Regions from separate parts of the Ferribacterium limneticum genome, predicted to be linked through region 2. Evidence: predicted binding sites of a transcription regulator. Region 2 holds the regulator's gene; each other region holds the start of a gene.
The links. The regulator sigma-54, encoded in region 2, starts transcription at its own class of promoters, with help from an activator protein. The targets are predictions, from matches to a motif close to TGGCACGCTTNCTGCTNA.
Positions count from the first base shown of each region.

Region 1: a site for sigma-54 is predicted at 2,315-2,332, ahead of KI617_RS00285 (TorF family putative porin). Genes of this name have one in related genera too.
Region 3: a site for sigma-54 is predicted at 5,926-5,943, ahead of nifL (nitrogen fixation negative regulator NifL). Genes of this name have one in related genera too.

Region 1 is NZ_CP075191.1:61,545-68,821, reverse strand. Features, by position in the region: gene KI617_RS00295 (ammonium transporter) at 1-1,053, opposite strand, end outside; gene glnK (P-II family nitrogen regulator) at 1,064-1,402, opposite strand; gene KI617_RS00285 (TorF family putative porin) at 1,488-2,264, opposite strand; gene KI617_RS00280 (accessory factor UbiK family protein) at 2,503-2,745, shown strand; gene KI617_RS00275 (YifB family Mg chelatase-like AAA ATPase) at 2,752-4,248, shown strand; gene KI617_RS00270 (multidrug effflux MFS transporter) at 4,241-5,443, shown strand; gene KI617_RS00265 (rhodanese-like domain-containing protein) at 5,423-5,815, opposite strand; gene bamE (outer membrane protein assembly factor BamE domain-containing protein) at 5,905-6,399, shown strand; S-adenosyl-L-homocysteine riboswitch at 6,449-6,535, shown strand; gene metH (methionine synthase) at 6,615-7,277, shown strand, end outside.
Region 2 is NZ_CP075191.1:4,154,857-4,162,133, forward strand. Features, by position in the region: gene KI617_RS19975 (adenylate/guanylate cyclase domain-containing protein) at 1-853, shown strand, start outside; gene KI617_RS19980 (hypothetical protein) at 903-1,157, opposite strand; gene hprK (HPr(Ser) kinase/phosphatase) at 1,206-2,141, opposite strand; gene ptsN (PTS IIA-like nitrogen regulatory protein PtsN) at 2,151-2,597, opposite strand; gene hpf (ribosome hibernation-promoting factor, HPF/YfiA family) at 2,648-2,974, opposite strand; gene KI617_RS20000 (RNA polymerase factor sigma-54) at 2,990-4,459, opposite strand; gene lptB (LPS export ABC transporter ATP-binding protein) at 4,487-5,221, opposite strand; gene recX (recombination regulator RecX) at 5,218-5,649, opposite strand; gene recA (recombinase RecA) at 5,642-6,673, opposite strand; gene KI617_RS20020 (hypothetical protein) at 6,855-7,046, shown strand; gene KI617_RS20025 (RluA family pseudouridine synthase) at 7,049-7,277, shown strand, end outside.
Region 3 is NZ_CP075191.1:1,922,792-1,930,068, forward strand. Features, by position in the region: gene KI617_RS09095 (NifB/NifX family molybdenum-iron cluster-binding protein) at 1-364, opposite strand, end outside; gene KI617_RS09100 (hypothetical protein) at 463-768, opposite strand; gene KI617_RS09105 (flavodoxin) at 765-1,298, opposite strand; gene KI617_RS09110 (nitrogen fixation protein NifZ) at 1,308-1,577, opposite strand; gene KI617_RS09115 ((2Fe-2S) ferredoxin domain-containing protein) at 1,582-1,911, opposite strand; gene tnpA (IS200/IS605 family transposase) at 2,055-2,486, opposite strand; gene nifA (nif-specific transcriptional activator NifA) at 2,709-4,325, opposite strand; gene nifL (nitrogen fixation negative regulator NifL) at 4,345-5,868, opposite strand; gene rsxA (electron transport complex subunit RsxA) at 6,159-6,737, shown strand; gene KI617_RS09140 (RnfABCDGE type electron transport complex subunit B) at 6,864-7,277, shown strand, end outside.

The DNA of each region.
Region 1 (7,277 bases), 120 kb from region 2:
ACCGGAAGCAGCACCCAGCATGGAAGGCTTACCCTTCAGGATCCATTCAGCGAACATCCAGGACAGTGCGGCGCAAGCCGTCGCAATCCAGGTGTTGACCATGGCCAACGCGGCACCGCCGGAGGCTTCGAGCGCGGAACCGGCGTTGAAGCCGAACCAGCCGAACCACAGCAGGGAAGCACCGATCATCGTGAAGGTCAGAGAGTGCGGCGCCATGGCGACGTTGCCCAGACCGGTACGCTTGCCGACCATGTAGGCACCGACCAGACCGGCGATGGCGGCGTTGATGTGCACCACGGTACCGCCTGCGAAATCGAGAGCACCCTTCTGGAACAGGAAGCCAGCCGTCTTGCCGGCAGCTTCGCCAGCGGCAGCGTCGATGTAGGCATCCGGACCCGCCCAGTACCAGACCATGTGCGCCATCGGGATGTAGGACAGCGTGAACCAGATAACCATGAAGACCAGGATGGCGGCGAACTTGGCACGCTCAGCGAAGGCACCGACGATCAGGCCGCAGGTGATGGCCGCAAAAGCGCCCTGGAAGATCACGTAGGCCAGTTCGGAAATATTGACGCCCTTGCTGAAGGTGGCAACCACGGATTCAACTGTGACGCCCTTCAGGAACATCTTGTCGAGCACGCCGAAGAACTGGTTGCCCTCGGTGAAGGCCGCTGAATAGCCATAAACCACCCAGAGAACCGAGATCAGCGAGAAGGTCACGAAAACCTGCATCAGCACCGACAACATGTTCTTGGTGCGGACCAGACCGCCGTAGAACAGCGCCAGGCCGGGGATGGACATCAGGATGACCAGCGCGGCGCTGATCATGACCCAGGCGTTGTCACCCTTGTTCGGCGGAACCGGAGCAGCAGCAGGTGCCGGAGCGGCGGCTTCGGCAGCGGCAGGTGCGGCAGCAGGCGCCGCCACAACCGGCGCAGCAGCCGGCATCGTGGCGACGGCAGCCTCAGGTGCCGCAGCCTTTTCTTCAGCCCAGGCCGGAGCGCCGAAACCTACGGCACCGACCAAGGCCAGCAATGCGAATAAGCGTTTCATGGGTCGCTCCTTAGAGGGCATCGGTACCGGTTTCACCGGTCCGGATACGAATGACTTGCTCGACGTCGAAAACGAAGATCTTGCCGTCGCCGATCTTGCCGGTGGATGCCGACTTTTCGATGGCTTCGATGACCTGATCGAGCTGCTCGTCCTTGACGGCCGCTTCGATCTTCACCTTGGGCAGGAAATCGACGACATATTCGGCGCCGCGATACAACTCGGTATGCCCTTTCTGCCGGCCGAAACCCTTCACTTCAGTGACCGTGATGCCTTGCACGCCAATGGCGGACAGCGCCTCACGCACTTCGTCAAGCTTGAACGGCTTGATGATGGCGGTAACGAATTTCATGATCAGTAGTTCCCCAATTAGGTTGAAATCTGTTTTCCCCCGCTGGCGCCGGCCGGTGCACTGGCGGGGGAAGTTTTAGGTTTGTTTAGAAAGTCTTGGTGAAGGAAACCAGTGCGGTACCCTTGGCAACGTTCTTAGGACTGTTTGCATTCCAGCAGTAAGCAGGCACGGCATCGCCACAGGTGTTGGCATTGGTATCGGTGTAAGCCAGACCAACCACGCCAAAGCCAACATCCTTCGTCACACCCAGCTTCCAGTCGGTGTAGGAGGCGTCGCTGAAGTTCTTGATCTTCTGGTGACCGACGTGGGCTTGAACGCCCCAGCCATTGCCCAAGTCGTAGTTTGCCGACAGATCGATATAGTTAGAACCACGGGTGTTTTCACCATTGGGACCAGACCAGCCAACCATGTACTGGGAAATCGTATGGCTGTACTTAAGGGTGATGAACTTCCAGCCGATTGCGGCATAAGCTTCCATCGTGTCCGGCGTCACACCGCCCTTGGAGGTACCCGGGTAGTAGTACTTGATCACGCCGAGGTCGTAGCTGAAATCGCCAGCAAAACCGCCCTTGAAGCCACCGTAGAAGTCAGCTTCCAAACTGCTGTTTTCCTTGTAGCCGCCAACCTGAACCCAAGAAACATTGGAACCCCAAACACCGACATACAAGCCACTGGCGTGGTTGTAGTCAAAACCGCCCTGCAGAGCCGGGTGACCTTGGGTTTGGCTGATGCCGCGGAAGATGTAGTCGCTAACGACGCCGATGTTGCCGGTCAGCGCGGGAGCCGGAGCGGCAGCTTCTTCAGCAATAACGGGGGTAGCAAAGGCGCCGACGAGGGCTAGGGCGATCAGTGATTTCTTCATGGTTTCTCTCCAACAGAAGGTTTCAAGTGAAAAATATTTACAACACAGCAATAGCAGAAGGCGTGCCAGGGCTATTTCTTGATGTTAATCAAAGGATTTACGCCTATTCCAAAGGTAATGCACCAATTCGGCGCACCAAAACCGTGCGGTCACAGACGGTTACGCACCATCGCCGAGCGATGATACAAAAGGGCGGGAAATCGCCCTGTGTTAAACTAAAAAGTCACGGAGGAACCCCATGCTAGACCCCAAGACACTGGAAGAATTCGGCGCCAAGATGAGCGCCCTGTTTGCCAACTCACCGGCCAAGGACATCGAAAAAAATGCCAAGGCCATGATGGGCGGCCTTTTCGCCAAGCTCGATCTGGTGACGCGCGAAGAATTCGACGTTCAGGCGCAAGTACTCGCTCGCACCCGCGAAAAGCTGCAGGCCCTGGAAGCCCGCGTCGACGCACTGGAAAAGGCCCGCTCGGGCCAGTAACCCAATATGGCGCTGGCCATCGCACACAGCCGTGGGCTGGATGGCCTGAACGCGCCACCGGTCATTGTCGAGGCGCACCTCGCCAGCGGCTTGCCCAGTTTCACACTGGTTGGCTTGCCTGACACGGAAGTCAAGGAAGCGCGTGACCGCGTCCGCGCGGCCATCATCAATTCCGGCTTTGAATTTCCCAGCAAGCGGATCACCGTCAATCTGGCGCCGGCCGATCTGCCCAAGGAGTCCGGCCGCTTCGATCTGCCGATCGCGCTCGGCATTCTCGCCGCCAGCGGCCAGATTCCGACGCCACCGCTGGCCGACTACGAATTTGCCGGGGAACTCTCGCTTTCGGGCGAACTGCGCCCGATTCGCGGTGCGCTGGCCATGGCACTGCAAACCAGCGACAACGGCAAGGCCTTCATCCTGCCCGAAGCCAGCGCCCAGGAAGCCGCGCTGACCGGCTCGACTCACATTCTGTCAGCCCGTTCGCTGCTTGATGTCTGTGCCCATCTGGCTGATCGCGAGGCACTGCCGCCAGCGATTGCCTCGGTCAATACTGAAAACTGGCCGAAATTTCCCGACCTCGCCGAGGTTCGCGGCCAGACCCAGGCCAAGCGGGCGCTGGAAATCGCCGCGGCCGGCAACCACTCCTTACTAATGGTCGGCCCGCCCGGTTCGGGCAAATCGATGCTCGCCGCCCGCTTGCCCGGCCTGATGCCCGCCCTCGAAGGCGAGGCGGCCAAGGCCTCGGCGGCTGTCCTGTCGCTGGTCGGGCAATTTCGACCAGAAACCTTCGGCGTTCGCCCTTACCGTCAACCGCACCACACCGCTTCGGCAGTGGCCCTCGTTGGCGGCGGTAATCCGCCTCGACCCGGCGAAATCAGTTTGGCCCATCAGGGCATCCTTTTCCTCGATGAACTGCCCGAATTCGATCGCAAGGTACTCGAAACGCTGCGCGAGCCGCTCGAATCTGGCCGTATCCATATTGCCCGGGCAGCTCGCCATGCCGAGTTTCCGGCCGAATTCCAATTGATTGCCGCAATGAATCCCTGCCCTTGCGGATTTTTGGGACACGGCAATAACAAATGCCGGTGCACACCGGACCAGATCGCCCGCTATCGCGGCAAACTGTCCGGGCCCTTCCTCGATCGCATCGACCTGATCATCGAAGTCCCGGCGCTACCGTCCGACGCCCTCGCCGGCAAGGCCGATGGTGAATCGTCTGAGACCGTCCGCGCCCGTGTCGAACAGGCCCAGGCCCGGCAACAGGCTCGCCAGCACAAGCCGAATGCCCGCCTGAGCACCAAGGAAGTCGATGCCAGCTGCCAGCCCGACGAAACCGGCAGCAAGCTGTTGCAGCAGGCGACAACGCAGCTCGATCTGTCGGCCCGCGCCTGGCATCGCATCCTGAAAGTCGCCCGGACCATTGCCGATCTGGCCGGCAGCGACGACATCCGCGCGCCCCACATCGCCGAAGCCATCCAGTACCGGCGCTTCGCCCGTGGCTGAAAGCAGCCGGCGCGATACGCGCGGCATCGCCCTGCTGCTTGCATCGATGTCGGCAATCGGCCCGTTTTCGATCGACACCTACCTGCCGTCCTTCCATGAAATCGGCGAAAAGCTGAACGCCAGCCCGCTTCAGGTCCAGCAGACACTCTCCGTTTACCTATTTTCATTTGCCCTGATGACGCTCTGGCATGGGGCGATTGCCGACCGTTTCGGGCGGCGCAAGGTCGTCCTGGTGGCGCTCGGTTTGTTCGCCATCGCCTCGGCGGGATGCATGATCGCGACCAGCATCGAGCAACTGTGGTTCTGGCGCGCCATGCAGGGCATCACGGCGGGGGCCGGCATCGTGCTCAGCCGGGCCATCGTTCGCGACCTGTTCGACGGCGCGGCGGCCCAGCGCCTGATGTCACAGATCACCATGATGTTCGCCCTGGCCCCGGCCGTCGCACCGGTCATCGGCGGCTGGCTGCAAACGCTATTCGGCTGGCGTTCGGTATTTGCTTTTCTGGTGCTATCGACCGTAGCACTGTGGTTCGCCTGCTGGAAGCTGCTGCCGGAAACCCTGACCCCGGAAAAACGCCAGTCGTTGCGCCCGGGCTACCTCGGAAAAACCTACTGGAAAGTACTGACCTCGCCGCCCTTCCTGCTCGCCTGCGCCGCGCTGTCGATGAACTTTGGCGGCTTTTTCCTGTACATCCTGTCGGCCCCGGTCTTCCTGATGCAGCATCTCGGCGTCGCCGAAACCGGCTTCCTCTGGCTGTTCGGGCCGGCGATGAGCGGCCTGGTCTGTGGCTCATGGCTGTCGGGGCGAATGGCCGGCAAATTCTCGCTGTCGCGAACCATCGCGCTGGGCTATGCCATCATGGGTACGGCGGCAGCCATCAACCTGGGCGTGAATATGACCTTGCCGCCCGGCCTGCCTTGGAATGTGATGCCAATCTTTGTTTACACCATGGGCATGTCGCTGGCCATGCCCTGTCTGACCATTTTCGCGCTCGATCCATTCCCGGCCCAGCGCGGCCTGGCCGCCTCCTGCCAGACCTTCTTCCAGTCGAGCTTCAATGGGCTGGTTGCAGCACTGATCGCCCCGGCCCTGTGGGGTTCGACGCTGACGCTCTCACTCGGCATGGCCGGATTGATGTTGATCGGCGGCCTCGCCGCCCTGCTTCACCAGCGGCTACGACTGGTACCAAGGTAGGCCGCGGAAGCGCCAGCCACCCAGTGTGCCACGATGATAATCATCATCAAGCGGCCCTTCGAAGCCTTCAAGCACGTTGATCACATTGGTAAAACCCGCTGCCTCAAGCGCTTCTGCGGCATGCAGCGAGCGATGACCACTGCGACAAATAAGCAGCACCGGCCGCGCCAGGTCGGCGCTCACCAGACGCCTCACCTTGTCGGCGAATTCCGGATCGATTTCCCAGTCCGGCCCCTCCTGCCACGCGACATGCTCGGCGCCGGCCGGGTGACCGACGTACATATGCTCGATTTCCGTCCGGCAATCGACCAACACGGCTTGCGGCTCATGCTGCAGGAAAGCGTGTGCGGCAAGGGGATCGAGGTGCTGCATCGGCATATCCGAAAATTAGAGGAGTCCGATATTATGAAAGCAAGCTTGGGAAAGCGTAAACTGCCTTGCCGCCTCGCCTTGGAGCCCGCATGAAACTACCCGCCTGGATTTCCACCGCTGCCACCGCCATCGTGGCCGCTGCCCTGCCCGCCTGCGACTATTTCAACCTGCAGGAAATCAAACCCGGGATCACGACCCAGGCCGAAGTGCGTAGCCGCATGGGCGAACCCGGCTTCATCCACTGGAACGATGACGGCACGGCAACCTGGGAATACGCCCGCCAGCCGAACGGCAGCAGCTGCTACATGATCACTTTCGGCCAGGATCATGTCGTCAGCAAGCTCGAACAGGTCCTGAATGACACCAACTACGCCAAGGTCCGCGAAGGCATGAGCAAGGACGACATCCGCCGCCTGCTCGGCGCGCCGGGTTCGAAAGTCGTCTTCGACAACTTGCGCGAGGAGGTCTGGGAATGGCGCATCGAGGGCATGCCACCGATGGACGAAACCTACTTCATGGTGCATTTCGACACCGGCCACGGCGGCGTCAAGAAGACCTCCAAGCGCGTCGCGGTGAAAGGCTAAATAAATCAATGCCCTTGGCAGCCTGACCCGCCCCCGGTAAACTAACGCTTCTGCCGAGGAGCGCTGCGACCCTCTCCATGCTTTTTCATGGATACACGGGGCCAGGCTCGGCAATGTTCAACGGCGCTCGCAAACCCTGAAATATCAAGCCGGTTTGCGACGCCGTTTGTCATTTGCGGCGTCCCCGGTGCAATTTCGCTTTGCCGAGGTGATCCATGCAGCCCAACCGTACCGCCGAACTCTCTTCCCTGCTCCAGCAACGCCTGCTCGTCCTCGACGGCGCCATGGGCACCATGATCCAGCGGCACGGCCTGCAGGAGGGCGATTACCGGGGTGAGCGCTTCAAGGATCACCCGCACGACCTCAAGGGCAACAACGACCTGCTGGTGCTGACGCAGCCCGGCATCATCGGCGGCATCCACCGCGAGTACCTGGAAGCCGGCGCCGACATTCTCGAAACCTGTACCTTCAATTCGACCGCCGTATCGCAGGCCGACTACAACCTGTCGGAACTGGTCTACGAACTGAATTTCGAAGGCGCCAAGCTGGCCCGCCAATTGTGTGACGAGTTCACCACTGCCAACCCGGCCAAGCCGCGCTTCGTCGCCGGCGTGCTCGGCCCGACCAGCCGCACCGCGTCGATCTCGCCGGACGTCAATGACCCGGGCTATCGCAATGTGACCTTCGACGAACTGGTATCCAACTACGTCGAAGCCATCACCGGCCTAGTTGAAGGCGGCGCCGACATCCTGCTCGTCGAGACGGTGTTCGACACGCTGAACGCCAAGGCGGCGCTGTTCGCCATCGAAAAGTTTTTCGACATCGCCAAGCGCCGCTGGCCGGTGATGATTTCCGGCACGATTACCGACGCTTCCGGC
Region 2 (7,277 bases):
CGGCAGCACTGCTTTATTCGAGCGGCTGGGCGACAAGGAGGCAATGCACGCAGTGGAGCGTTGCCTGAAGCGCATGAAGCGCTCGATCGATGGTTACAAAGGCAGAACCATCCAGATCGTCGGTGACGAGTTGCTGGCCGCCTTTGAATCGGCCGAAGAAGCCTGCCAGGCAGCGATCGACATGCAGCAGCGCATTGCGGACCTGCCGCCGGTTTCCGGACTCAAGCTGACCATCCGCATCGGCTTGCACAGCGGTTTGGTCACCGAAAGTGGCGAAAAACTGAATGGTCCCGCTGTAGCTACGGCAGCACGAATCGCCGGCATTGCCCGTCGTGACCAGATTTTGTGTAGTTCGGTTTTGGTCGATGAACTCCCGCAGCCGGGCGTCATTACCACCGATGCCATGCCGGATCTGGGTACCGTCAACGAAAATACAATCGCGCTCCCGTTATTCCAGATTCACTGGCCCAGCTACCAAGGTGGCGGCTCCTACCCGCACTCCACTTTTGGGCCAAGCAGCCTGTTGCCGGTCGAACGCCTGTGCGTCCGCCATCATGGCAAGGCTTTCCTGGTCGATGAAAAAACACCGGTGCTGACCATTGGCCGTGACCTCAACTGCAAACTGATCGTTGATGACCGCAAAGCCTCGCGCCAGCATGCCCGCATTGAAAGGCGGGGTGATGGCTTTTACCTGGTCGACTCAAGCACGAATGGCACTTTCATCGCCCTATCAGGCCGTCAGGAAGTGATGGTCCGCCGTCACGAGCTGCAGCTGGATGGCAGGGGCCGCATCAGTTTCGGAAACTCGGGCAACGACCCGGCCGCCGAGATCGCCGAGTTCGAGCAGCTGTAAACGGAATTCGGCCATCCGCAGATGGCCGAAACGACTCAATCCAGGTGGATTACTTGGCGGCAGCGTCAGCCGTGCACTTCTTCATGAAGCTGTTCTTGGCAGCGCCGGCCAGCTTCTTTTCCTTGGCGGTGGCGGCACAGGCAGCGTTTTCCGCTGGTGCTGCATCAGCCGTACACTTCTTCATGAAGCTGTTCTTGGCTGCACCAGCCAGTTTCTTCTCGGCTGCACGGGCAGCGCAATCGTCAGCGGCGTAAACGGCGGTGGCAGAGAATGTGACGAGCAGCAGAGCGATCAGTTTCTTCATTGAATGTCCCCTTGGTTGAATGAAATACGCCAACGTACTATCAGCCATTCATGCATCATCGTCAAGCATCATGCGCTGCTGACGATCCATGAAATCCTGGAGGCTATCGATGCCGCGCAACTGTAGGATGGTATTGCGGACAGCAGCCTCCAGCAGTACCGCCAGGTTCCGCCCGGCAGCCACCGGAATGACGACTTTGCGGACCGGAACGCCCAGCACTTCCTGCGTTTGGGCATCGAGCGGCAGCCTTGGCGCATCCGCCGCCGTCGCGGTTTTCTGCAAATGCACGATCAACTTGAGCTTCATTTTCCGGCGTGATGCAGTCTCACCGAAAATGGTCCGGATATTGAGCAAACCGAGGCCACGCACTTCAAGAAAATCGCGCAGCATTCCCGGGCAGCGACCTTCGATGGTCGTCGGCGCAATCCGGGCCATCTCGACCACATCATCGGCCACCAGGCCGTGGCCCCGCGAGATCAGCTCCAGTGCGAGTTCGGACTTGCCGACCCCCGAATCACCGGTGATCAGCACACCCATGCCAAGAACGTCCATGAAGACGCCGTGCAGGCTGACCGTATCGGCGAGACGCGCCGAAAGGTAGATTCGCAGCAGGTCAATTACGGCCGAACAGGGTTTTGGCGAGAAGATCAGGGGCGTCGAAGACTGCAGGCAGGTTTCCTCCACCAGGGGAGGTGGCGTCAGCCCATCGGCGACAATGACGGCCGGTGGCTGCGCGCCGAGCAAGTCGGAGAGCATCTGGGCAAACCGGCGCTCGCCAATGCGCATCGCCCATTCATACTCTGCCAAGCCAAGGACCTGCAGGCGTTCGGGGTGAATGATGTTGATATGGCCGACCAGATCAGCACCGTAGTTGTTTGACCCCTTGATTTCGATTCGGCGGTCGGACTGTTGGCCGATATGCCAGTTCAGCAGCAGCTTGTCGCGATTGTCCTCATAGAGCTGAACAAGGTTGACGTGGCGCACGAACGTGGCTCAGGCCTGGAAAAGTGTTACGACGGCCGCGGGATCAGAGGCAGCCTGCAGTTTTTCACGGAAGGCACGATCGGAAAAACGCTGGGCCAGTTCCGAGAGAATCTGCAGGTGTTCTTCGGTAGCCTGCTCGGGAACGAGCAGCACAAAAAGAAGATCGACCGGGCGGCCATCGGGTGAATCAAATGGCACCGGGTTCGCCAGGCGCATAAAGGCGCCGACAGCCTGTTTGAGGCCTTTGATCCGGCCATGGGGAATGGCAACCCCCTGACCCAGCCCGGTAGAGCCCAGTTTTTCACGTGCGAAAAGGCTGTCAAATATGATTGAGCGCGCCAATCCGAGTCGGGTTTCGAAAAGCATGCCAGCCTGTTCGAAAACCCGTTTTTTGCTGCCCGCTTCAAGATTGAGCAATACCTGATCAGCGGTCAGAAGATTGATAAGAGGGTTCATAGGGGTGGGTAGTAAAGCGAGGCCGCAGCAGTGCTGCGGCCGGTCGGCGCTTATTCGTCAGCGGCAATCAGTCCGGGCTTGTCACCGCGATGGTGATCCTGAACCTTTTGCTTGTATTTCTGAACCTGACGGTCCAGCTTGTCGAACAGAGCATCGATGGCGGCGTAAAGGTCGTCACCGGATTCTTCGGCATGCATGTCCTTGCCAGGCACGTGCACAGTCACTTCCGCTTTCTGCTTCAGCTTTTCGACGGACAGAACGACGTTAACGCCGGTTACCTTGTCGAAATGACGGATCACGGGATCCAGCTTGTTCTCGACGTATTCGCGCAGGGCGGGGGTAACTTCGATATGGTGACCACTAATCTGCAGATTCACTTTTTTCTCCTCTCTCTACAGGGTCTTGCGTAAATTGACCGGGGGGATATTGAGCGACTCGCGGTATTTGGCAACCGTCCGTCGGGCAACTACGATTCCCTGTTGGCCTAGTATTTCGGATAATTGGCTATCCGACAAGGGCTTCTTGCCATCCTCGGCAGCGATCAACTGCTTGATCAATGCCCGGATGGCCGTGGCAGAACAGGCACCACCGGTATCGGTGGCGACATGGCTGCCAAAGAAGTATTTCAGTTCGAAGATACCGCGTGGTGTCGCCATGTATTTCTGGCTGGTCACCCGCGATACGGTCGACTCGTGCAGGCCGAGAATATCGGCAATTTCACGCAAGACCAGCGGCCGCATGGCTACTTCGCCATGTTCGAAGAACTGGCGCTGGCGGTCGACGATGGTCTGCGTGACACGGTGTATGGTTTCAAAGCGCTGCTGGACATTCTTGATCAGCCAGCGCGCTTCCTGCAATTGCGTGGACAGGTTGCCGTTGCCGCGCCGCTGCTTGGCGAGAATCTCGGCATACAGGCGGTTGATGCGCAGTCGCGGATAGGCGTCGGGATTGATGTAGGCAGTCCATTTGCCCTTCAGCTTTTTCACGATCACGTCCGGCGTGATGTAGCGCGCTTCAATCTGGGCATAGCCGGCCGCCGGCCGCGGGTTGAGGCTGGTGATCAGGCTGTGCGCGGCCTTCAAGGCCTCGTCATCGCAGCCGGTCAGGCGACGAATCTTGGCGAAATCGCGGGCAGCCAGCAGTTCGAGATGCTTGTCGACAATGGAGAGAGCCAGCGTTCGCTCCGCACTCTCCGGCAAGACCTTGAGCTGCAGGGTCAGACACTCCTGCAGACTGCGGGCGCCAATGCCGATCGGGTCGAAATTCTGGATATGGCGCAAGGCGATTTCCAGCTCTTCGATTTCAATTTCGTACTCCGGCGGCAGGGTTTCCCACAGTTCGACCAGCGTCGCCGAGAGATAACCATCGTCGTCGAGCGCTTCGATCAGGAAGCGCACCAGACTGCGGTCGCGCTCCGACACCTGGGTCATGCCCAGCTGCCAGCCTAGATGGTCGCGCAGACTGACGTTGGCGGCATGGATGTCGCGGGAATCGCTATCGTCGTCCTCGTCGCGCCCGGCGCCGGTGAAGGTACCGGCATCGGAAGACCAGCGATCATCGTCCACTTCGGATGGGGCTGACGGAACATCCTGCTCGCGCTCTTCGCGGGCATCCCGTTCTTCCCGCTCAACCTTCTGCTCGCGTTCGCCTTCGCTGCTTTGCGGCGCATCGAACTGCTGGGCGGATGAGAAACTCTCGCCAGCGTGCTCGTCTTCACGTTCCAGCATTGGGTTTTCGAGCAGGTAACGCTCGATTTCCTGCTGCATCTCGACAGTCGACAACTGAAGAAGCTTGATCGACTGCTGGAGCTGAGGGGTCAGCGCCAGATGCTGGGATAGTTTTAGCTGGAGGGCAGGCTTCATCGGATAGTGTCGGGTCGGGTCTGTCGGTCAGAGCCTGAAATGCTCGCCGAGATAAACCTTCCGTACGCTTTCATTATCAACGATTTCGGCCGGACGTCCAGCGGCCAGTACGTTTCCGGCGTTGATGATGTAGGCGTGATCGCAGATGCCGAGGGTTTCACGGACGTTGTGGTCGGTAATCAGCACGCCGATGCCCCGCTCCTTGAGGAAGCGAATGATCTTCTGGATTTCGAGTACGGCGATCGGATCAACGCCGGCAAACGGCTCGTCAAGCAGGATGAATCGCGGGTTGGTAGCCAGCGCCCGGGCAATTTCAACCCGCCGGCGCTCGCCACCAGACAATGCCGAGGCATTGACGTGGCGAACATGCCCGACATGCAGTTCATTGAGCAGGCCTTCCAGACGGTCGTTCAACTCAGCTTCAGGGAGCTTGAGCAGTTCGAGGACAGCGCGGATATTTTCCTCGACGTTGAGCTTGCGGAAAACCGAGGCTTCCTGCGGCAGGTAGGACAAGCCGAGCCGAGCCCGGCTGTGCATGGGCAGGTGGGTCAGACGGTTGTCGTCAATGTAGACCTCGCCGCCATCGGCCGCCACCAGGCCAACGATCATATAGAAACAGGTCGTCTTGCCGGCACCGTTCGGGCCGAGCAAACCGACGACCTCGCCGGATTTGACCTCAAAGGAAACGTCTTCGACGACGGTCCGCGTCTTGTAGCGTTTCTTCAGGTTGTTGGCCGAGAGTTTGGCGACTAGGGTATTCATTGATCGACTCCGCGCATCACCCGGCGAATCGCATCACCGGAAAAACCGCGATATTGCAGGAAACGCATCTGCTTGGCACGTTCTTCGGCAGATTCTGGGAGGTGGCCAAATTTTTTGGCCCAAATGGCCCGGCAACGGTCGGTCTCGTCGCCTGCCTCCGGCAGGGCGGCGGCGATGTCGTCATCGCCGACTCCTTTTTGCCGAAGTTCCTGCTTCAGGCGGGCGTTGCCGTAGCGACCGGCCCGCGCCACGACGCGCTGGGCGGCGTAGCGGTGATCGGAAAGCAGGCGCTCGGCCTGCAGGGTGTCGAGCACGCCGTCGAGTTCTTCTTCGAACTCGGCGTGTGCCGCGAGCTTGGCCTTCAACTCGGCCCGGCAATAATCTCGCCGGGTCAGGAGTTGCAGGGCGCGCACGCGCAGGTCAGGCATCCGCAGCCTTGGCCGCCTTGACCGGCTTGATCACGTTGGTGCTGGCAGCCTCGCGGATCGCCGCTTCGATTTCCTGGGCAATTTCCGGGTTGGCGCGCAGGAATTCGCGAGCGTTGTCCTTGCCCTGGCCAATCTTTTCGCCCTTGTAGGCGTACCAGGCGCCGGATTTGTCGACCAGCTTGTGGGCGACGCCCATTTCGACGATTTCGCCATGGCGGGAAATGCCTTCGCCGTAGAGGATGTCGAAGATGGCTTCGCGGAAGGGCGGGGCGACCTTGTTCTTGACCACCTTGACCTTGGTTTCGCTGCCGATGACTTCGTCGCCCTTCTTGATTGCGCCGATGCGGCGGATGTCGAGGCGAACCGAAGCGTAGAACTTGAGTGCATTGCCGCCGGTGGTCGTTTCCGGCGAGCCGAACATGACGCCGATCTTCATGCGGATCTGGTTGATGAAGATGACCAGCGTGTTGGTCTTCTTGATGTTGGCGGTCAGCTTGCGCAGGGCCTGGCTCATCAGGCGGGCGTGCAGGCCGACCATCTGGTCGCCCATTTCGCCTTCGATTTCGGCGCGCGGGGTGAGGGCGGCGACCGAGTCGACGACGATGATGTCGACCGAGCCGGAACGGACCAGCATGTCGGCGATTTCGAGGGCCTGCTCGCCGGTGTCCGGCTGCGAGATCAGCAGGTCGCCGACATTGACGCCGAGCTTCTGGGCGTATTGCGGATCGAGCGCGTGTTCGGCGTCGATGAAGGCCGCCGTGCCGCCCAGCTTCTGCATTTCGGCCACGACCTGCAGGCAGAGCGTGGTCTTGCCGGAGGATTCCGGACCATAGATTTCAACGACGCGACCGCGCGGCAGGCCGCCAACGCCAAGCGCAATGTCCAGACCGAGCGAACCGGTAGACACGACCTGAATGCCTTCGTCGATTTCGGCATCGCCCATCTTCATGATGGAGCCTTTGCCGAATTGCTTTTCGATCTGTTGCAGCGCTGCGGCGAGCGCTTTTGCCTTGTTGTCGTCCATGGTGTTACCTCGAAAATTTGAGCGGATTATGGCACAGGGGCCAAAGATGGAATAGAAATTGCAGGAATCGTTTTGTTTCGCCAGGCGACGAACGCGGTATATTTCTCGCCGAGCTGAATTCAGAATTACTGTGTATAAATACAGTACATTGTTCCACCTTTTCTTGGCAAGAAAATTCTTCATGCTGATCAGATGCTTATCCATTTTTGCCCTGTTTTTCGCGTCGACCGTGGCAATCGCTGAGCCGGCCCCCTGGTACTGGTGGGTCAGCCAGCTGGACGGCACGCGGGTCTGCAACCAGACACCGCTCGGCGAGGGCTGGACCTGGGAACCGACCCCCTTCAAGGACGCTCGCTGCCGCGTTCGGCTCTGAACGTGGCGATCGCCTATCTGCCGCCGCCGGCCGATGCGTCGGCGGTCATTTTTGCCGATGAATGGCTGATCGTTGCCGATAAACCGGCCGAACTGCTCTCGGTGCCCGGTCGCGGCGAGGGCATGGACGATTGCCTGGCAAGCCGTGTCCAGCACGAGTACCCGGATGCACTCAGCGTCCATCGGCTCGACATGTCCACTTCCGGCTTGCTGGTACTGGCCCGGGGCAAGG
Region 3 (7,277 bases), 2.0 Mb from region 2:
GGCACAGGCTGGTCGTGATGTCGAAGCGAGGGTCGAGCAGGGCTTCGCCGGCCAGCAGGCGGGTGATGGCGATGGCCGGGTCGGTTTCGCCGGTCAGCAGCACTTCGGTGCCGCGTTTCTTCATGTGGCGGATAAAACCGTCGCCAGCGCTGGCGGCGACGATGATATCAACGCCGTCGAGCGGATGTGGCGCGTCATCCGCAAACACGTGGAGCACCTGTTCCTTCTCCAGATCCACCCTGCGCGGCGCTGGAAGTAGCCGATTTGCGCGGTGACTGGAGAGATCGTAGAGCAGCCACTGCCGGGTTTGCCCGGCGTGACTGCTGACGGTGGCGAAATCCTTGGTGGCGATGGCGATTTTCATGGGGTGGAGCCGAAAGATTTGATCATGGGGTAGGTGGGTATTCAGTCGGCCATGCGGGTAAGCGCCGAGCCAGTCACGGCGAGAAGGCGGGTGGCAATTCAGGCATCAAAATGCAGCGCAAGGCTGGCCAGCAGCTTGGGTAGCGGCAGGTTTTCCTCGCTCTCCACAATGCCCGGCACCGGGTGCGGAAATTCATAGAAGATGCCGTAGGTGCCGGCCCGTTGGCCGTGCAGGTAGACGTGGGCCCGCAGCGAGGCAATTTCAGCGTGGCGCAGGGTGACGATGTGCGGGTCATCGCCCCGGTCAGGTTCGATGTCGCAGGCCTGGGCGATGTGTTCGTCGAGCGAGACCAGCACGCGGCGTATTTCGCGGGATTTGGGCGCGGCCCAAGGGTTGGCGTTCATGGCAGTAGCTCCGGTTTGATCTGGGCAAGCCAGGTATCGATGCGTTCCTCGGTCAGGACCGGCTGCAGATGCTGGTCGAGGGCCAGGCCGAAAAACTCGTCACCATCGAGCGCCTTCGAGGCCTTGAATTCGTAACCCACGCTTGGCCAGCGCCCAATCATGCGGGCGCCGGCGTCTTCGAAGGCATCGTGGAGCAGGCCGATGGCATCGACAAATTCGTCGGGATATTTCTTCTGGTCGCCGAGGCCGAAAATGGCAATGGTCTTGCCGCTCAGATCGGTATCGGCCAGTTGCGGCAGAAATTCCTCCCAGCTCGGCTGGTTGAGGCCGACCGACTGACCGGGCAGTTCGCCGTCGCCGAGTGTCGGGCTGCCGACGATCAGTGCATCGTAGGCGAGAAAGTCGGCCAGCGTGACCCGGCCGATATTGACCGGTGCGTCGGCAGCATCGCCCAGCTTCTTGGCGATCTGCTTGGCAATCAGCCGGGTGCGCCCTGTGTCGGTGCCGAAGAAAATGCCGATTCTGGCCATGACTGTTCCTTATGCGCTGACCGGTTCTTCCTGCGTCAATTCTTCCGGCAGGCAGCCGACCGGATTGCCGAGGTTGCCATCCGGGCCGTTCTCGAATTGCACCAGATAGATCTCCTGGGTTTCGTCCATTTCGGCCACGCCAAAATGAACCACCACGCCGCGCGTGCCGGCCGCGGCGATCAGGCCTTCTTCCTCGGTTATGCCGGGCATGCCGCCATCGTTCAGGATGTCTTCGGCGGCGAAGACCATGTCGCCCACTTCGTACTGGATTCTTTCCATGATTTCAGGCCCAGACATCGGCCGGCGCCAGCAGGCGCGCTACCGGTTGATCGAACATCAGGTGCTCGTCGATGATGGTGCCGACGTCTTCCGGCTTGACGTTGGTGTACATGACGCCTTCCGGATACACCAGAACGCTTGGCCCGAGATGGCAGGGGCCGAGGCAGCCGGTATTGGTCAGCGCGAAGCCGGACGCCCACAGGTTGCGGGCGGTGAATTCATCCGAAAACGCCTGCCAGGTCTGGCCGCAGCCTTTTTCCTGGCAGGAGCCGCGCGGGTGGCCATTGGGGCGCCCCTGGACGCAGACGAGAACGTGTTTCTTGGGTTTGGGCATGGGAATCTCCTGGGTGATGGTTTTGCTATTGCAAGTCGAGTGCCAGGTTTAAGTTGAATTAAGTTAAATCACCCCCGGCAAAGCCGGGGGCCTATCAGTTGAGCGCCTCAAAGGCGCTGAAAACCTGGAGCCGCCCGAGACGGCTACACGCCTAATTTCATTTGGTCATAACGTTCATCTTCGTCCTCCTGATTACGGATGTACGCCCTGACTATCTCTTCATCGAGCCCGACCGTTGAGACGAAGTAACCTCGTGCCCAAAACACCTCGCCCGTGAAATTCCTGCTTCGCCCACCGAAGTGCCGCGCTATCGCTATGGCACTCTTACCCTTGATGTAACCCACCACATGCGACACGGCAATCTTGGGCGGAATGCTGATGCACATATGCACGTGATCTCCCATCAGGTGTCCTTCTACTATTTGCGACTCTTTCTGCTTGGCTAATTCCCGGAAAATCTCTCCCAAGTGCTGCCGCAACGCCCCAAAAATTCGCTTCTTCCGTTTCTTCGGGATAAACACTACGTGGTACTTACAGTCCCACCGACTATGGCTCAGGCTCTGATAATCTTGCATCGTGTATCTCCTTCTCTTGGTCGAGATAGAAGACTCACAACGACCGACGTATAGGTCAAACCTTGGTGAGTCCCCCGGCAAAGCCGGGGGATTACCTCAATGATTCAGGGGGTTGTGTTTTTTGGCTTTGTTGGGTTTGCGACAAGTTTGGGGTTTGGGGCGGCTTTCAGCGTTGTTTTCCGCCGCTCAACGGCGGAAAACAGCGCTTGATACCTTCTGGTATCAGAACTGCTTAACCTCAATATTCAATGTCTGAATCCGGTAAGCAATCTGCCGCGGCGTCATCCCCAGAATGCGCGCCGCCTTGGCCTGCACCCAGCCAGCCTGTTCCAGCGCCGCAATAACGCGTTCCTTTTCTGAAAGGTTCGGATCATCGATGTCGATTTCCGGGCTCGAGACAGAAGCCGTACTCAAGGCTGCCGGGACGGTACGCAGCGGCCGTGGGCTGGTCCGCTCGCGGGCACTGGAGAAGCGGATCAGATCGACATCGATGTGGCCATCGTCGGACAGCACTGCGGCGCGTTCCAGGCAGTTTTCCAGCTCACGCACATTGCCTGGCCATTCATGGCTGGCCAGTCGGCGATTGGCCATGTCGGTCAGGGTCAGCTTGCGCTTCTGGTCGTTGCCGATCTTGCCGAGCAGGTGGCGGGCGATTTCCGGGATGTCCTCGATCCGTTCGCGCAACGGCGGCAGGAAGAGGGGCATGACGTTGAGGCGGTAGAACAAGTCCTCGCGGAAGTCGCCCATTTCGACGGCGGTTTCGAGATCGCGGTGCGTGGCGGCGATGATGCGGACATCGACCTTGATCGTCTTGCTGCCGCCGACCCGCTCGAATTCGCCTTCCTGCAGGATGCGCAGCATCTTGGCCTGGAAGGCTGGTGAGACTTCGCCGATTTCGTCGAGGAACAGCGTGCCGCCGTGGGCCTGCTCGAAGCGACCCTTGCGTGACTCGACGGCACCGGTGAAGGCGCCGCGCTCGTGGCCGAAGAGTTCCGATTCGAGCAGATTTTCCGGCAGCGCGGCGCAGTTGAGCTTGACCAGCGCATTGCGGGCGCGCGGCGAGTTGTAGTGGATGGCGTTGGCGATCAGTTCCTTGCCAGTGCCGGTTTCGCCGCGGATCAGCACCGTGGTGTTCCATTTGGCGACCATGCGGGCCTGATCGAAAACGCGGCGCATGACGGCCGAGCGGCCGACCATGCTGTCGAAGCCGAATTGATGGCGAACAGTGCGGCGGAGCAGGTCGCGCTCTTCAAGCAGCGAGGATTTTTCCTGGGCGACGCTCATCGACAAACTCAGGCTCTGGCCGATCAGGTTGGCGACCATCTCGACGAACTGGGCGCGCTCTTCCAGCAGGCCGTCTTCCGGCGCTTCCGGCTGGACGGCGAGGACGCCCTTGAGATCGCCGCCGACCTTGATCGGCACGGCGATGAAGGGCAGGTCGGGCTGATAGACGCCGTGGCGGTTGAGGAAATGCGGTTCGTCGGCGCCACGCGCCAGCTTGATGGTGCGCGGTTTTTCCAGCACCAGCCCGATGATGCCTTCGCCCGGGCCGTACTGGTTGTCGTCGAGGATGGGGCCTTCCGGCGTGTAGATGGTGCGGATGCTCAGCTTGCCGCTCTCCGGATCGACGACGCTGATCAGGCCGCGGGTCAGCCCGGCCTCGTCGTGCAGCACGCGCAGGACATCGCGCAGTGTTTCGTTGAAGTCTAGGGATCGGCTCAGCACCCGGCTGACCGCGTAGAGCGCTGCCAGCAACTGGATGTTGAGCTCGTGCGTTCGGCAGAAGCCGCCACCGGGCGGGCATTCGTCGCTAAGCGGGTGGAGGGTGTGTTCGTGCATGCTGTTCTCGTTGTTTTTCTTAGATCGGGTCGCCGTCGACGCGGAATTCGACGATGGCGGCACAACCGCCGCTTGGGCTTTCGTCGAGATCGATGATGCCGCCGTGGTCAGCCACCACCTGCTGGGCGCGCGACAGGCCGGTGCCAATGTGCTTGCCGCTGCCGCCCTTGGCCGTGAAGAAGGGCTCGAAGGCCTTGTAGCGCCAGTCCTGCGGGATGCCGGGGCCGCTGTCGAGCACGGAAACGACGATGCAGTCGCCGTTCAGTTCGCTGGTCAGCGACAGTTCGCGGCGCTTCCAGCCCTTGATGTTCATTGCCTCGATGGCATTGTCGACCAGCGCCTTGAACAGCATGCGCAGTTGCAAGGGGCGGCCAAGGATGGCGGGCAGGGTTGACGCAGGTTGCCAGTCCACGACGATGCCGGCGGCGAGCAGGCGGGGCGTGCTGACTTCGAGCACGTCACGCAGGATTTCATTCATGTTCACGCTGACGACGATCTCCTGCGGGCTTTGCGGGATGACCTGGCGCAGCGCCTCCATGTGCTCGCGGCTGCCCGACAGCGCCTGTTGCAGCATGGCGGCGCTGGCCGGGTCGCGGCGCTGGAGTACCGAAATGGCAGAAGACATCACGTTCATCGGCTCTTCCAGTCGGAAGATGGTGGCCGACAGGCCTTCACGGATGGCCGCCGTACGTTCTTCCTCGGCCAGCACGGCCTGCAGGGCCGAGGCACGGGCGCGTTCCTGCTCGTCGCGCAGGTTGGTGATGTCGGCGATGACCAGCAGCAGGCCGGGCTGGCCGGCGGCGCAGAAATAACTGTCGGCGCAGTCGCTGTGCATGCCGATCACCGATGATGTCATCGAAAGCCAGCGGGCCCGGCCGGCAGCCCGGTCGATGCGGGCTTCGCGGTTGCTGACCACCAGTTGCTGCGGGCTGATCGGAAGGATCTCCCGCCAGCCTGGGATCAGACCATCAAGGACGGTATGGGCCGGCTCCTTGACGCGCAGGTCGGTAACCAGCTTTTTGTACTCCTGGTTGTCGAGGATGACGCGGCCGTTCGGATCGAGCAGGGCGAAGGCAATCGGCGCGGCGTCGACCACCGATTCGATCAGGTGCTTTTGATTGGCAACGAGGCGCTCCAGCCGATGCAACTCGGTGATGTCGCGGTGCATGCCGAGAAAATGTGAGGTCTTCCCGGCAGCATCAACGACGGGGGAAATACTCAGTTCGGCCAGATAGAGCTCGCCATCCTTGCGCCGGTTGAGCAGTTTGCCCGACCACGGTTTCTGAGCCGCAAGATCGCTCCACAGCGCTTTGTACAGCTCGGGCGGCGTCGTGTGGTTGGAAAGCGTCGACTCGTTCAGGCCAACGATTTCCTCCTTGCTGTAGCCGGTGACACGGGTAAAGGCGTCGTTGGCAAACAGGATATTGGCCTTGGCATCGGTAATCGAGATGGCAAGATCGGCCTGATCGACGGCCTGACGATAGACCTCCGGCGGAAGCATCTGCTCGATAAAGGGTGTCTGGGCACGCGTGACAGCCGACATGACTATGCTCCTGAGTAATTCGTTAGGTGTAGCCAAACTAGTTCGATATAACTATGTCTAGCAGTTTCCGTGCCTTTACACGAATGGCGTGGCTTGCGGCTGTCGGTGTCGGGTTTTCGGCAGAAATCCGACGATTTCCTGTTGCATTTGCGACATTTGATTCTTTCGAAAATGCACTGTTTTTGGGCGTTCGCCATGGCAAGCCGCCTCGGCATGGAGTTTCGGGGTCTTTGGGCTAATTGGCACGGCTTGTGCAATGAAGACGGCGAAACAACCCGAGCCCGACTGCCATGAGTGAATTTCTCCTGCTGCTGCTTTCCACCGCGCTGGTCAACAACGTGGTGCTGATCAAGTTCCTTGGCCTGTGCCCTGTCATGGGCGTGTCGAAGAGCGTGGATAGCGCCCTGGGCATGGGCCTGGCAACGACCTTCGTCATTACCCTGGCGGCAGGCGCTTCGTGGATGCTCGATAACTGGCTGCTGCAGCCGCTCGGGCTGGGCTACCTGCGCATCCTGACCTTCATCCTGGTTATCGCGGCGGTGGTTCAATTCACCGAGATGTTCATCAAGAAATCCAGCCCCGGTCTCTACCAGTCGCTCGGCATCTACCTGCCGCTGATCACCACCAACTGCGCCGTGCTTGGTGTCGCGCTGCTCAACGTCGAGCAGAAGTTCAGCCTGTTCAAGAGTCTCCTCTACGGCTTCGGTTCGGCGCTCGGCTTCACCATCGTGCTGCTGATCTTTGCCGGCCTGCGTGAGCGGATTGCTCTGGCTCGGGTCCCCGGCGCCTTTTCGGGCGCGCCGATTTCGTTCATCACCATCAGCCTGCTGGCCCTGGCCTTCATGGGCTTTTCCGGCCTCAACGTCTAGGAAGCGTTTGCAAAATGACCCTGCCTGCGTTCTGCCTCCTTGCCGTACTACCTGTACTGTCTGCGTCGGCAGGCCTTGGCCGGGCCGCTGCGCTTCATTTTCCAAACGCTTCCCCGGAGGAATGAAATGATCGCCGCCATCCTCAGCCTGACCCTGCTCGGTGCCGCGCTCGGCATCATCCTTGGTGTCGCCAACAAATTCCTGCAGGTTGAAGGCAATCCGCTGGTTGATGAGCTGATCGCCATGATGCCCGGCTCGAATTGCGGGCAGTGTGGATTCCCCGGCTGTTCCGGTGCGGCGGGCGCGATTGCCGACGGTAGCGCGGCGCCGACCTGCTGCCCGCCGGGCGGCAAATCGCTGGCTGTCGCCATCGCTGCCAAGCTTGGCCTGACGGTTGATCTCTCGGCGATGTCCGACGATGGTCCGAAGATCGCCGTGGTTGCCGAAGAGCTGTGCATCGGCTGCTGCCGCTGCAGCAAGGTGTGCCCGACCGACGCCATCATCGGCGCCGCCAAGCAGGTACATAACGTCTTCCGCGAA